DNA from 4 places in the Enterobacter ludwigii genome. Region 1 is predicted to be linked to each of the others. Evidence: predicted binding sites of a transcription regulator. Region 1 holds the regulator's gene; each other region holds the start of a gene.
What was found. Region 1 encodes PurR, which represses purine synthesis genes. Its sites were predicted from a motif close to CANGCAAACGTTTGCNTG; they were not measured.
Positions count from the first base shown of each region.

Region 2: a site for PurR is predicted at 1,767-1,784, ahead of BH714_RS15160 (NCS2 family permease). Genes of this name have one in related genera too.
Region 3: a site for PurR is predicted at 1,571-1,588, ahead of purL (phosphoribosylformylglycinamidine synthase). Genes of this name have one in related genera too.
Region 4: a site for PurR is predicted at 2,023-2,040, ahead of purT (formate-dependent phosphoribosylglycinamide formyltransferase). Genes of this name have one in related genera too.

Region 1 is NZ_CP017279.1:1,211,490-1,214,618, forward strand. Features, by position in the region: gene punR (DNA-binding transcriptional activator PunR) at 1-821, shown strand, start outside; gene purR (HTH-type transcriptional repressor PurR) at 838-1,863, opposite strand; gene cydH (cytochrome bd-I oxidase subunit CydH) at 2,161-2,250, shown strand; gene BH714_RS05810 (MFS transporter) at 2,414-3,129, shown strand, end outside.
Region 2 is NZ_CP017279.1:3,223,627-3,226,755, reverse strand. Features, by position in the region: gene BH714_RS15165 (NADPH-dependent FMN reductase) at 1-242, shown strand, start outside; gene BH714_RS15160 (NCS2 family permease) at 330-1,667, opposite strand; gene yieH (6-phosphogluconate phosphatase) at 1,833-2,498, shown strand; gene phoU (phosphate signaling complex protein PhoU) at 2,583-3,129, opposite strand, start outside.
Region 3 is NZ_CP017279.1:2,798,391-2,801,519, forward strand. Features, by position in the region: gene purL (phosphoribosylformylglycinamidine synthase) at 1-1,485, opposite strand, end outside; gene mltF (membrane-bound lytic murein transglycosylase MltF) at 1,753-3,129, shown strand, end outside.
Region 4 is NZ_CP017279.1:2,042,189-2,045,317, reverse strand. Features, by position in the region: gene edd (phosphogluconate dehydratase) at 1-89, shown strand, start outside; gene kdgA (bifunctional 4-hydroxy-2-oxoglutarate aldolase/2-dehydro-3-deoxy-phosphogluconate aldolase) at 129-770, shown strand; gene purT (formate-dependent phosphoribosylglycinamide formyltransferase) at 811-1,989, opposite strand; gene BH714_RS09620 (tellurite resistance TerB family protein) at 2,160-2,810, shown strand; gene ptrB (oligopeptidase B) at 2,896-3,129, shown strand, end outside.

The DNA.
Region 1 (3,129 bases):
CAGCAATCAGCTATACGGTGCGTCAGCTTGAGGAATGGCTGGCTGTTCCGCTGTTTGAACGGCGTCACCGTGATGTGGAATTAACGCCCGCCGGGGCATGGTTTTTGAAAGAAGGGCGTTCTGTTATCAAAAAAATGCAGATCACCCGCGAACAGTGTCAGCAGATCGCTAACGGCTGGCGAGGACATCTTTCCATTGCCGTGGATAACATCGTAAAACCGGAACGTACCCGGCAAATGATTGTCGATTTCTATCGCCATTTCTCGGATGTCGAATTGCGGGTATCCCAGGAAGTGTTTAACGGCGTATGGGATGCGCTGGCAGATGGCAGGGCAGAGATGGCGATCGGTGCCACGCAGGCGATTCCGGTTGGAGGACGCTTTGCCTTTCGCGACATGGGCATGCTCAGCTGGAAATGTGTGGTGGCAAGCGATCATCCGCTGGCTGACCTGGACGGGCCGCTCAGCGACGAAACGCTCCGTAACTGGCCCTCGCTGGTGCTGGAAGATACCTCGCGTTCGTTGCCCAAACGCATTACCTGGCTGCTGGATAACCAGCGACGGGTGGTTGCGCCGGACTGGGAATCCTCAGCAACATGCCTCAGCGCAGGGCTGTGCGTTGCCATGGTCCCTGGCCATTTTGCGCGGCCCCGAATCGACACCGGTGAATGGGTTGAACTGACGCTGGAAAATCCTTTTCCGGATGCGGCCTGTTGCCTCACCTGGCAACAAAATGATGTGTCGCCCGCAATGGCCTGGCTGCTGGATTACCTGGGAGACAGTGAGACGCTTAACCGGGAATGGCTACGGGAGCCAGTATAACTGGCCCCGTAAAAGATTAACGACGATAGTCGCGGAACGGACCATCCGCAACGGAACGGCGTTCGATAAGACGCGGGTGAACTTCAATGGACTGAGACTCTTCACGCTTGTTGACGATCCTGTCCATCAGCATATTGAAGGCCGTTTCACCCAGCGAGTCTTTTGGCTGGTGGATGGTGGTCAGCGCCGGGGTAAAGAAGCGCGCGTTGCGCACGTTGTCATACCCGATCACGGAAATGTCCTGCGGCACGCGCAGACCCAGTTCATCGGCGGCACAGAGAGCTCCCATCGCCATAATGTCACCGCCACAGAAAACGGCTGTCGGGCGATGCGACTGTGAGACAATCTGCTGCATTGCGCGGTAACCGGATTCCGGTTCAAAGTCACCCTGCACGATCCAGTTTTCCGGCACGGTAATCAGCGCCTCTTCCATGGCTTTCATAAACCCGGCCAGACGTCCGGCACCGGTGTTGCGCTCCAGTGGACCCGGGATCACACCAATCTCACGGTGACCGCGTTCAATCAGATAACGGCCTGCCATATAGCCGCCTTCAAACGCGTTATCGATGACGGAGTCGGTGAAGTCTGCACGTGCTTCGCCCCAGTCCATGACCACCATAGGAATATGGCGGTACTCTTCCAGCATGGAAAGCACGGACTCCGGATACTCTGAACACATCACCAGCAGGCCATCCACACGCTTTTGCGCCATCATGGAGAGATAAGCGCGCTGTTTTTCAATGCTGTTCCACGCGTTGCCCAGAATCAGGGTATAGCCTTTCTGGAAGCAGTTTTTCTCGACCGCTTCAATGATCTCGGCAAAATAGGCCGCTTCACTGCTGGTTGCCAGCAAACCAATGGATTTGGTGTGATTAACTTTGAGGCTGCGCGCCACCGCACTCGGTGAATAGTGTAATTCTTTGATTGCCGCCCAGACGGCGTTGCGCGTCTCTTCCGCCACAAAGCGGGTTTTGTTAATTACATGTGATACGGTTGTAGTGGAAACGTTTGCGCGTTTTGCTACGTCTTTAATTGTTGCCATTAAATGTCACTCCAGACCATATCCTAAACTCCTGAAAAACTTGAAGGTAAACGTTTGCCTTCTCTCACCCTTATCACGCAATCTTGAATTGCGGCACGCCGGGAAAACGACACAGGACGTCAGGAGGGGGTCAATGGCCGGTACGCTAATAAATTTAGCGTGGAATTTTGTCCTATCTTGATGAAAAGGGGAAGAGCTAAAGTGGTTATCAGTTTAAATCCAGGAAGATTTTTGAACTAAACTGTGTAAAAATGAGCAGGCTCACTTTTCGTGGGGAGATTAAAAGGAGAAAAATTGATGAGCTACGATCTGAAGTTTTCGCTGGTGACCACCGTTATTGTACTGGCTCTGATTGTTGCGGCGGGTCTGACGGCTGCATTGCACTGATTTACACGGAGGGAGAGCTCTCTCCCTCTCAGTTTTCCTGATTGTTACGCCTGCGGCAAAAATCTTTTGCCAATTTGTTAACTTCTCATTTTTTGTGATTGATGTCATGCTTTCGGCTTCTTTGTTCTGTGTCACGACATGACACGGCATCCGGAGTTGACGCATGAAAATCAATTTTCCCCTGCTTGCCCTGGCGATTGGCGCTTTTGGGATTGGCACCACTGAATTCTCCCCGATGGGGTTACTGCCTGTTATCGCCCGGGGCGTGGATGTTTCTATCCCGGCGGCCGGGATGCTCATCAGCGCCTACGCCATTGGCGTGATGGTGGGGGCACCGCTCATGACGCTTCTGCTTTCACACCGCGCGCGCCGCAATGCGCTGATTTTCCTGATGGCGATATTTACGCTGGGCAACGTGCTCTCCGCGATTGCGCCGGATTACACCACCCTGATGTTGTCCCGCATTCTGACCAGTCTTAACCACGGCGCGTTCTTTGGGCTGGGATCGGTTGTGGCCGCAAGCGTGGTGCCAAAACACAAGCAGGCGAGTGCCGTGGCAACCATGTTTATGGGTCTGACGATTGCCAACATTGGCGGTGTACCTGCCGCAACCTGGCTGGGTGAGGCGATCGGCTGGCGCATGTCGTTCCTGGCGACGGCCGTGCTGGGTGTTATCGCCATGGTGGCGTTGTACTTCTCCTTGCCGAAAGGCAGCGCTGGTGAACGTCCTGACGTCCGCAAAGAGCTGTCGGTACTGATGCGCCCGCAGGTGCTCTCCGCGCTGTTGACCACCGTACTGGGGGCGGGCGCCATGTTTACCCTGTACACCTATATTTCACCGGTGTTGCACGATATCACCCACGCAACGCCTCTCTTTGT
Region 2 (3,129 bases), 2.0 Mb from region 1:
AACCGGTGCTGATCCAGACCAGCTCTATGGGCGCGATTGGCGGGGCACGCTGCCAGTACCATCTGCGTCAGATCCTGGTCTTCCTGGATGCGATGGTAATGAACAAACCGGAATTTATGGGGGGCGTGATTCAGAACAAGGTCGACCCGCAGACGGGTGAAGTGGTGGATCAAAGTACGCGTGACCATCTTTCTGGCCAACTGACCGCGTTTGGTGATTATATTAAGCGAGTGAAAGCTTAAACGTAGCCTGACACCCTCACTCTGGCCCTCTCCCACAGGAAGAGGGCGCAAACACAAAAGCCCTTTTCAACGAAAAGGGCTTTCTGTTTATTTGGCATCAATAAAAACAATCTTCAGCACAAACAGCAGCGCCACAATGATGACGCACGGGCTGAGGTCGCGGAAGCGACCGGTACCAATCTTCATGACGCAGTAGGAGATAAAGCCCAGCGCGATACCTTCGGTGATCGAGAAGCTGAACGGCATCATCACCGCGGTAATAAACGCAGGCACCGCTTCGGTTAAATCATCCCACTTCACGCGCGACAGGCTGGAGGTCATTAACACCCCCACGTAGATCAGCGCGCCGGCTGCTGCATACGGAGGCACCATGCCCGCCAGCGGCGACAGGAAGATCACCAGCAGGAACAGGATACCCACCACAACCGCCGTCAGACCGGTACGGCCACCCACAGAGACACCTGAAGAGGATTCAATGTAAGCGGTAACAGACGATGTACCGATAAACGCGCCGGTGACAGAGGAGACACTGTCAACAAACAGCGCCTGCTTCATGCGCGGGAATTTCCCATTCTCATCCGCCAGGCCGGCTTTGTCGGTCACGCCAATCAGCGTACCGGAGGAGTCAAACAGGTTAACCAGCATGAAGGAGAAAATCACGCCCGCCAGACCCAGGTTCAGGGAGCCTGCCAGATCGACGTGCCCAATGACGGTAGACACGCTCGGTGGCGCGGAGACAATCCCTTTGTACTGCACATCGCCCAGCATCCAGCCCAGCAGCGTGGTGACCACGATGGAAACCAGCACGGCCGCATGAATATTGCGCGAGGCCAGGATAGCGATGATAAAGAAGCCCAGCACGCCCAGCAGCACGTTGTGCGAGGTCAGGTGACCGATGCTCACCAGCGTGTCCGGGTTAGCCACGATAACGCCTGCGTTTTTCAGACCCATCATGCCGATAAACAGACCAATACCGCTGGTAATGCCCACGCGCAGGCTCACCGGAATATTGGCTATCATCCAGTAACGTACGCGGAAAATGGTCAGCAACAGCAGGCCAACCGCGCCCCAGAAGATAGCGCCCATGCCGACCTGCCATGGCAGGCCCATCGCCTGGACGACCACGAACGCGAAGAAAGCGTTCAGACCCATTGCCGGGGCCAGCGCCACGGGCAGGTTAGCGAACACACCCATCAGGATACTGCCCAGCGCAGCGATCAGACAGGTGGTCACGAAGACGGCGCTGGTGTCCATGCCAGCAACGCCCAGAATTTGTGGGTTAACAAAAACGATATAGACCATCGTCAGGAAGGTGGTGAAACCGGCGATCACTTCGGTGCGTGCCGTTGTGCCGTGCTCACGCAGTTTAAACACGCGCTCAAGCAGACCCTGACCAGATGTCTGGGTAGTGTGTTGTTGACTCATCATCAATTTCCGAACAAGGAGGGAAAATTCGTCGCTATCCTATACCAAAATGCGACAATAGTGGCGGTTACAAGATACTTTTTTCATTGATTTTGCTTATACGGCAACGATTGCGTCTCATTAAACTGCCGTACGTAAACGTTAAACTTGTAAAAAGGGAAAGGCATGTCCGGAATTGAAGCGGTATTTTTCGACTGCGACGGTACGCTGGTCGACAGTGAGGTCATTTGTTCCCGCGCGTATGTGACCATGTTCAGGGAATTTGGCATTACGCTGGATCTCGAAGAGGTGTTTAAACGCTTTAAAGGCGTGAAGCTCTACGAGATCATCGACATCATTAACGAAGAGCACGGTGTGGATCTGGCAAAAGCAGATCTGGAGCCGGTCTACCGCGCCGAGGTCGCACGCCTCTTCGACTCCGAGCTGGAGGTCATTGCCGGGGCGAATGCGCTTCTGGATGCGATGACGGTGCCCATCTGCGTGGTCTCGAACGGTCCGGTCAGCAAAATGCAGCACTCGCTGGGTAAGCTTGAAATGTTGCACCACTTCCCGGAAAAACTGTTCAGCGGCTACGATATCCAGCGCTGGAAGCCAGACCCGGCGTTGATGTTCCATGCAGCAAAAGCGATGAATGTTAACGTGGCGAACTGCATTCTGGTGGATGACTCTTCTGCGGGAGCGCAGTCGGGGATTGATGCGGGTATGGAGGTGTTTTACTTCTGCGCCGATCCGCACAACAAACCGATAGATCATCCAAAAGTGACGACCTTCACCGATCTGGCGCAGCTGCCAGAATTGTGGAAGGCTCGCGGGTGGAATATTACTCGCTAAAAAAAGCCGGATAGCGCTGACGCTTATCCGGCCTATAGCGCTCGCAGGCCCGGTAAGCGCAGCAGCACCGGGCATATTAGCGCATCACTCTTTCGGATCTTTACCCGCCAGCAGCTTGTCCAGCTCATCGCCGCCAACGTGACGGAAATCCTGTCCTTTCACGAAGTAGAAGATGTATTCGCAAATGTTCTGGCAACGGTCACCGATACGCTCAATTGAGCGCGCGCAGAACAGCGCGGTCAGGACGCTTGGGATCGTACGGGAGTCTTCCATCATGTAGGTCATCAGCTGACGCACGATGCCTTCATACTCCTGGTCGACCTTTTTGTCTTCACGGTAGATACGTACCGCTTCGTCCAGATCCATACGCGCAAAGGCATCCAGGACGTCATGCAGCATCTGCACGGTATGACGACCCAGCGACTCGAGGCTCACCAGCAGTGGCTGGTGCTGCTGAGAGAATTTCTCCAGCGCGGTGCGGCAGATTTTATCCGCAACGTCACCAATACGCTCCAGCTCGGCGATGGTTTTGATGATCGCCATAACCAGACGCAGGTCGCTCGCCGTTGGCTGACGCTTGGCGATAATACGCACGCAGGCTTCATCAATGGCGACTTCCATCATATTGACG
Region 3 (3,129 bases), 1.6 Mb from region 1:
GTTGGCATCACCCAACTGCCAGCAGCGGTCAATGACCTCCTGGCAACGGCGTTCCATCTCCGGGTTATCACGCTGTACGGATGCAAAATCGAGATCTGCATCAGACTGACCGGAGGTCATAGAGGAGGCAGCCCCGCCGCCCAGGCCGATGTTCATTGCCGGGCCACCCAGAACGATCAGCTTCGCACCGACTACGATCTCGCCTTTTTGCACGTGATCGGCGCGAATGTTACCGATCCCGCCAGCCAGCATGATCGGTTTGTGATAGCCGCGCAGCTCTTCGCCGTTGTGGCTCTCCACTTTCTCTTCGTAGGTACGGAAGTAACCGTTTAGCGCAGGACGTCCAAATTCATTGTTGAACGCCGCCCCGCCCAGTGGGCCTTCGGTCATGATATCCAGCGCGGTCACAATACGTTCCGGCTTGCCGAAATCTTCTTCCCACGGCTGTTCAAAGCCCGGGATGCGCAGGTTGGAGACGGAGAAACCGACCAGACCGGCTTTTGGTTTAGCACCCCGTCCGGTTGCGCCTTCGTCGCGGATTTCCCCGCCAGACCCGGTCGCCGCACCCGGCCACGGCGAGATCGCCGTCGGGTGGTTATGCGTTTCGACTTTCATCAGGATATGCGCCGGCTCCTGATGGAAATCATAGCGCCCTGCTTCGCGATCGGCGAAGAAGCGGCCCACGTCAGAACCTTCCATCACCGCGGCGTTGTCTTTGTAGGCAGACAGCACGTGGTCAGGCGTTTTTTCCATGGTGTTTTTGATCATTTTGAACAGCGACTTCGGCTGCTCTTCACCGTCGATAATCCAGTCGGCGTTGAAAATCTTGTGACGGCAGTGCTCAGAGTTTGCCTGAGCGAACATGTAAAGTTCGATGTCGTTCGGGTTGCGGTTCAGCTTAACAAACGCATCCTGCAGGTAGTCAATTTCGTCTTCTGCCAGTGCCAGACCGAGACGCAGGTTGGCGTCAATCAGCGCCTGACGGCCCTGCCCTAGCAAATCGACGCTCTGTACCGGCGCAGGCTGATGGTGGGAGAAGAGTTTCTGCGCATCGTCCAGAGAGGCAAAGACACTCTCCATCATGCGGTCGTGCAGCTCAGCGGCAACGGTTTGCCACTGCGCATCGGTCAGGGTAGAGGCTTCAACGTAGTACGCCACGCCGCGCTCCAGACGGTTAATCTGGTTCAGACCACAGTTGTGGGCGATGTCGGTGGCTTTGGAAGACCAGGGGGAGATGGTGCCTGGACGAGGCGTCGCAAGGATCAGTTTGCCGGTTGGCGTATGGCTGCTCAGGCTTGGACCATATTTGAGCAGGCGTTCCAGCTGTACTCGCTCCTCTGCATTCAGGGGTGCATTCAGGTCAGCAAAATGGACATACTCAGCGTAAATATTGCTTACCGGAAGGTCGGCTGCCTGAAAACGTGCCAGCAGTTTATTGATACGGAAGGCAGACAGTGCAGGCGAACCACGCAGAATTTCCATCATAAGTCTCTCGTCTTCGAAGCGCCGGGGCGCTTACAGTGTGCGCAAGGGGGGAAAACGGGCGTCATTATAGAGAATCCTGAGCGTCGACGAAACCGTTTGCGTCGAAATAAAATCAACGTTTACGTTTAACAATAGATGTGACCTCTCTCTCTAATTTGTTGCCAAGTGGCGTAACTTTACGCAAAATGCCGCTCATTCAATGGCAAACCTTATTCTTAACATGGCTACAGCATACTGAGGCACCCGGCGTCGCAGAGAATTAACTAATTGAAAAAATTAAAGATTAATTATCTGCTCATCGGCATTGTAACGTTGCTGCTGGCAGTGGCCCTCTGGCCTTCCATCCCCTGGTTCGGTAAAGCCGAAAACCGTATCGCCGCCATACAGGAGCGGGGGGAATTGCGCGTCAGTACCCTCAACTCGCCGCTGATTTACAGCGACATTAACGGCAAAACGATTGGCCTGGATTATGAACTGGCGCAGCAGTTTGCCGACTATCTTGGCGTGAAGCTCAAAATTACCGTCCGTCAGAATATCAGCCAGCTGTTTGATGACCTGGATAACAACGATGCCGATATCCTTGCGGCCGGGCTGGTGTACAACAGCGAGCGCAGCAAGAACTATCAGCCAGGCCCAACCTACTACTCCGTTTCGCAACAGCTGGTCTACCGGGTCGGGAGCCTGCGCCCGCGAACGCTGGCGGCGATTAATGCACAACAGTTGACCATCGCCCCGGGTCACGTCGTGATTGACGATCTGCGTGAGCTCAAGGAGAAGAAATTCCCGGACCTGAGCTGGACCGTTGATCCTAAGCTCGGTACGACTGAGCTACTGGACCAGGTAAAAGATAAAAAACTGCCCTACACCATCGCTGATTCGGTCGCGATCAGCCTTTTCCAGCGCGTGCACCCCGAAATCGCGGTGGCGCTGGACGTGACAGACGAACAGCCGGTGACCTGGTTTAGCCAGCTTGATGACGATCAGACCCTCTCTGCGGCGATGCTCGATTTCTTCAACACCATCAATGAAGACGGTACGCTGGCGCGTCTGGAAGAGAAATACCTCGGCCACGGTGACGATTTTGATTACGTCGACACCCGAAGCTTCTTGCGCGCAGTCGATAGTGTGCTGCCAGACCTGCAGCCGTTATTTGAGAAGTATGCCCAGGAGATCGACTGGCGATTACTGGCAGCGATCTCTTATCAGGAATCCCACTGGGATACTCAGGCCACCTCGCCTACTGGCGTTCGCGGCTTAATGATGCTCACTAAAAATACCGCTCAGAGCCTTGGGCTGACTGACCGTACCGATGCAGAACAGAGCATCAGCGGCGGCGCACGGTATCTGCAGGATATGATGGGCAAAGTGCCGGAGACGGTGCCTGAAGAGGAACGGATCTGGTTTGCGCTGGCAGCCTACAACATGGGTTACGCGCACATGCTTGACGCGCGCGCGCTGACGGCGAAAACGAAAGGTAACCCGGACAGCTGGTCAGACGTAAAACAGCGCCTGCCGCTGCTGAGCCAGAAGCCGTGGTACAACAAGCTGACCTACGGTTACGCCCGCGGGCATGAAGCCTACGCCTACGTGGAAAATATCCGTAAATATCAGATTAGCCTGGTGGGTTATCTGCTGGAGAAGGAA
Region 4 (3,129 bases), 830 kb from region 1:
CGCGCGTGGGAACCGGACGCGAAATGTTTGGCGCGCTGCGTGAGAAACTCTCCGGTGCGGAGCAGGGCGCAACCTGTATTACGTTTTAAGACGACTTGATTTTATCGATCTGGCGAGAGAAAACTCTGATGAAAAACTGGAAAACAAGTGCAGAAGCAATCCTGACCACTGGCCCTGTCGTGCCGGTAATCGTGGTGAACAAGCTGGAACATGCTGTCCCGATGGCGAAAGCCCTGGTCGCGGGTGGTGTTCGTGTTCTGGAAGTGACCCTGCGTACCGCCTGCGCGATGGACGCTATTCGCGCTATCGCCAAAGAAGTGCCGGACGCGATCATCGGTGCGGGTACCGTACTGAACGCACAGCAGCTGGCTGACGTGACCGAAGCGGGCGCGCAGTTCGCTATCAGCCCTGGCCTGACCGAGCCGCTGCTGAAAGCTGCAACCGAAGGCACGATCCCTCTGATCCCGGGTATCAGCACCGTATCTGAACTGATGATGGGTATGGATTACGGCCTGAAAGAGTTCAAATTCTTCCCGGCTGAAGCTAACGGCGGCACCAAAGCGCTGCAGGCTATTGCGGGTCCATTCTCTCAGGTTCGCTTCTGCCCGACGGGCGGTATCTCTCCGGCAAACTACCGTGACTACCTGGCGCTAAAAAGTGTCCTGTGCATCGGCGGTTCATGGCTGGTTCCTGCGGATGCGCTGGAAGCAGGCGACTGGGATCGCATCACTAAACTGGCTCGCGAAGCGGTTGAAGGCGCGAAGCAGTAAGCGAAGACAGTATGAAAAACGGGCCTGCTGGCCCGTTTTTTTATCCTGCAACCTTCACGTTCGCGGCGGCTGTTTTGGCTCTTGCCACAGCCTCATCCACGTTTTCACCGGTCGCTAGCGCCACGCCAAGGCGGCGCGTGCCGTCAATCTCCGGTTTCCCGAACAGTCGAACCTGCAAGCCTGCACCCATAGCCCCTTCGACGTTATCAAAGGTGACGTTCTGGCTGGTTAATTGCGGCAGGATCACCGCCGAAGCCGCCGGGCCGTACTGACGAATGCCGCCAACGGGCAGGCCGAGGAAAGCGCGCACATGCAGGGCGAATTCAGAAAGGTCCTGTGAAATCAGCGTGACCATCCCGGTATCGTGCGGGCGAGGGGAGACTTCACTGAAAATTACCTCGTCGCCGCAGACAAACAGTTCCACGCCAAACAATCCGTAACCGCCCAGCGCCAGAACCACTTTACGGGCAATTTCCTGCGCACGTGCCAGCGCCAGGTCGCTCATCTGCTGCGGCTGCCAGGATTCACGATAGTCGCCATCTTCCTGGCGGTGGCCAATCGGATCGCAGAAATGGACGCCATCAACGGCGCTGACCGTCAGCAGCGTGATTTCGAAATCAAACTTTACGACGCCTTCGATAATCACGCGACCGGCACCGGCACGTCCTCCCTGCTGGGCATACTCCCACGCTTTATCCAGAGTGCTGCTGTCGCGGATAAAGCTCTGTCCTTTACCGGAGGAACTCATGACGGGCTTAATGAGGCACGGGTAGCCAATTTCGTCGACAGCCTGCAGGAAAGCGGCTTTATCGCCGGCAAAACGGTAGCCTGAGGTAGGTAAGGCCAGCTCTTCAGCCGCCAGACGACGAATGCCTTCGCGGTTCATGGTGAGTTTGGCTGCTTTTGCGCAGGGCACCACGCGCTGGCCTTCCTGCTCAAGGGCGATCAGCGTATCGGTAGCAATGGCTTCAATTTCGGGTACCACGAAATCTGGTTTCTCCTGCGTAATGAGCGTATGCAGGGCATCGCCATCCAGCATATTGATCACATAAGAACGGTGGGCGACATGCATGGCAGGTGCGTCAGCGTAACGATCCACTGCAATGACTTCCACGCCCAAACGCTGGCACTCAATGGCGACCTCTTTACCCAGTTCGCCCGATCCTAACAGCATCACACGCGTCGCCGCAGGTCGCAGCGCGGTTCCTAAACGAGTCATAACAATCCCCCTGAAAAAGTTGCGCGCATTATAAACGTAAACGTTTGCGTCTGTCTTGTTCAGGGCCCGAGAGCGATCAAGAAATTTGCGCTTCTTTAGCCGTGGCAGACATTTCCTGACGCCTGCTCGCTTACGCTGGGAGACATATTCACCGTTAAGTGAGGGAAACCATGTCAGGCTGGCTAAATCAATTGCAATCCATGTTGGGGCAGAAAACGTCGTCATCCGGCGAGCAGGGGCTGAGCAAACTCCTGGTGCCGGGGGCGCTTGGCGGGCTGGCTGGACTGCTGGTTGCCAATAAATCCTCGCGTAAGTTACTGGCAAAGTATGGTACCGGCGCGCTGCTGGCGGGCGGCGGCGCTATTGCGGGTACCGTACTGTGGAACAAATACAAGGACAGAGTGCGGACCGCGCACAGCGACGAACCCCACTTTGGTGAGCAGACCTCGCCGCTGGATCTGCGTACCGAACGGCTCATCCTGGCACTGGTGTTCGCGGCGAAAAGCGACGGGCACATTGATGACCAGGAACGATCGGCGATTGAGCAGCAACTGCGCGAGGCCGGTGTCGAAGAAAGGGGCAGAGCGCTGGTGGCGCAGGCCATCGAACAGCCACTCGAACCGCAGCGTCTGGCGCAAAGCGTGAAAAATGAGGAAGAGGCGCTTGAGCTCTATTTTCTGAGCTGTGCCGCCATCGATATCGATCACTTTATGGAGCGCAGCTATCTCAATGCGCTGGGTGATGCTCTGAAGATCCCACAAGATGTCCGGGACGGGATCGAGAAGGATATTCAGGAGCAAAAACGGGCATTACAGGGCTAACTGCCGCCGTCGCAGCCATGTTTCGCTTGCATCATGCGTGGGTTTTGCCAACCTTATAGGGTGTAAAACTCAAAAGAATGATGACATGCCACCGAAAGCCCGACGTACTCCTTATGCGATCACCACGCATGGCGATACGCGTATAGATAACTATTACTGGCTGCGGGACGACTCCCGTTCCCGGCCAGAAGTGCTCGACTACCTGCACGAGGAAAACGACTATGGCCGCAAGGTCATGTCCAGCCAGCAGGCGTTGCAGGAGCAGCTGTTAAATGAAATGGTGCAGCGTATCCCCCAGCGCGATATTTCCGCGCCCTGG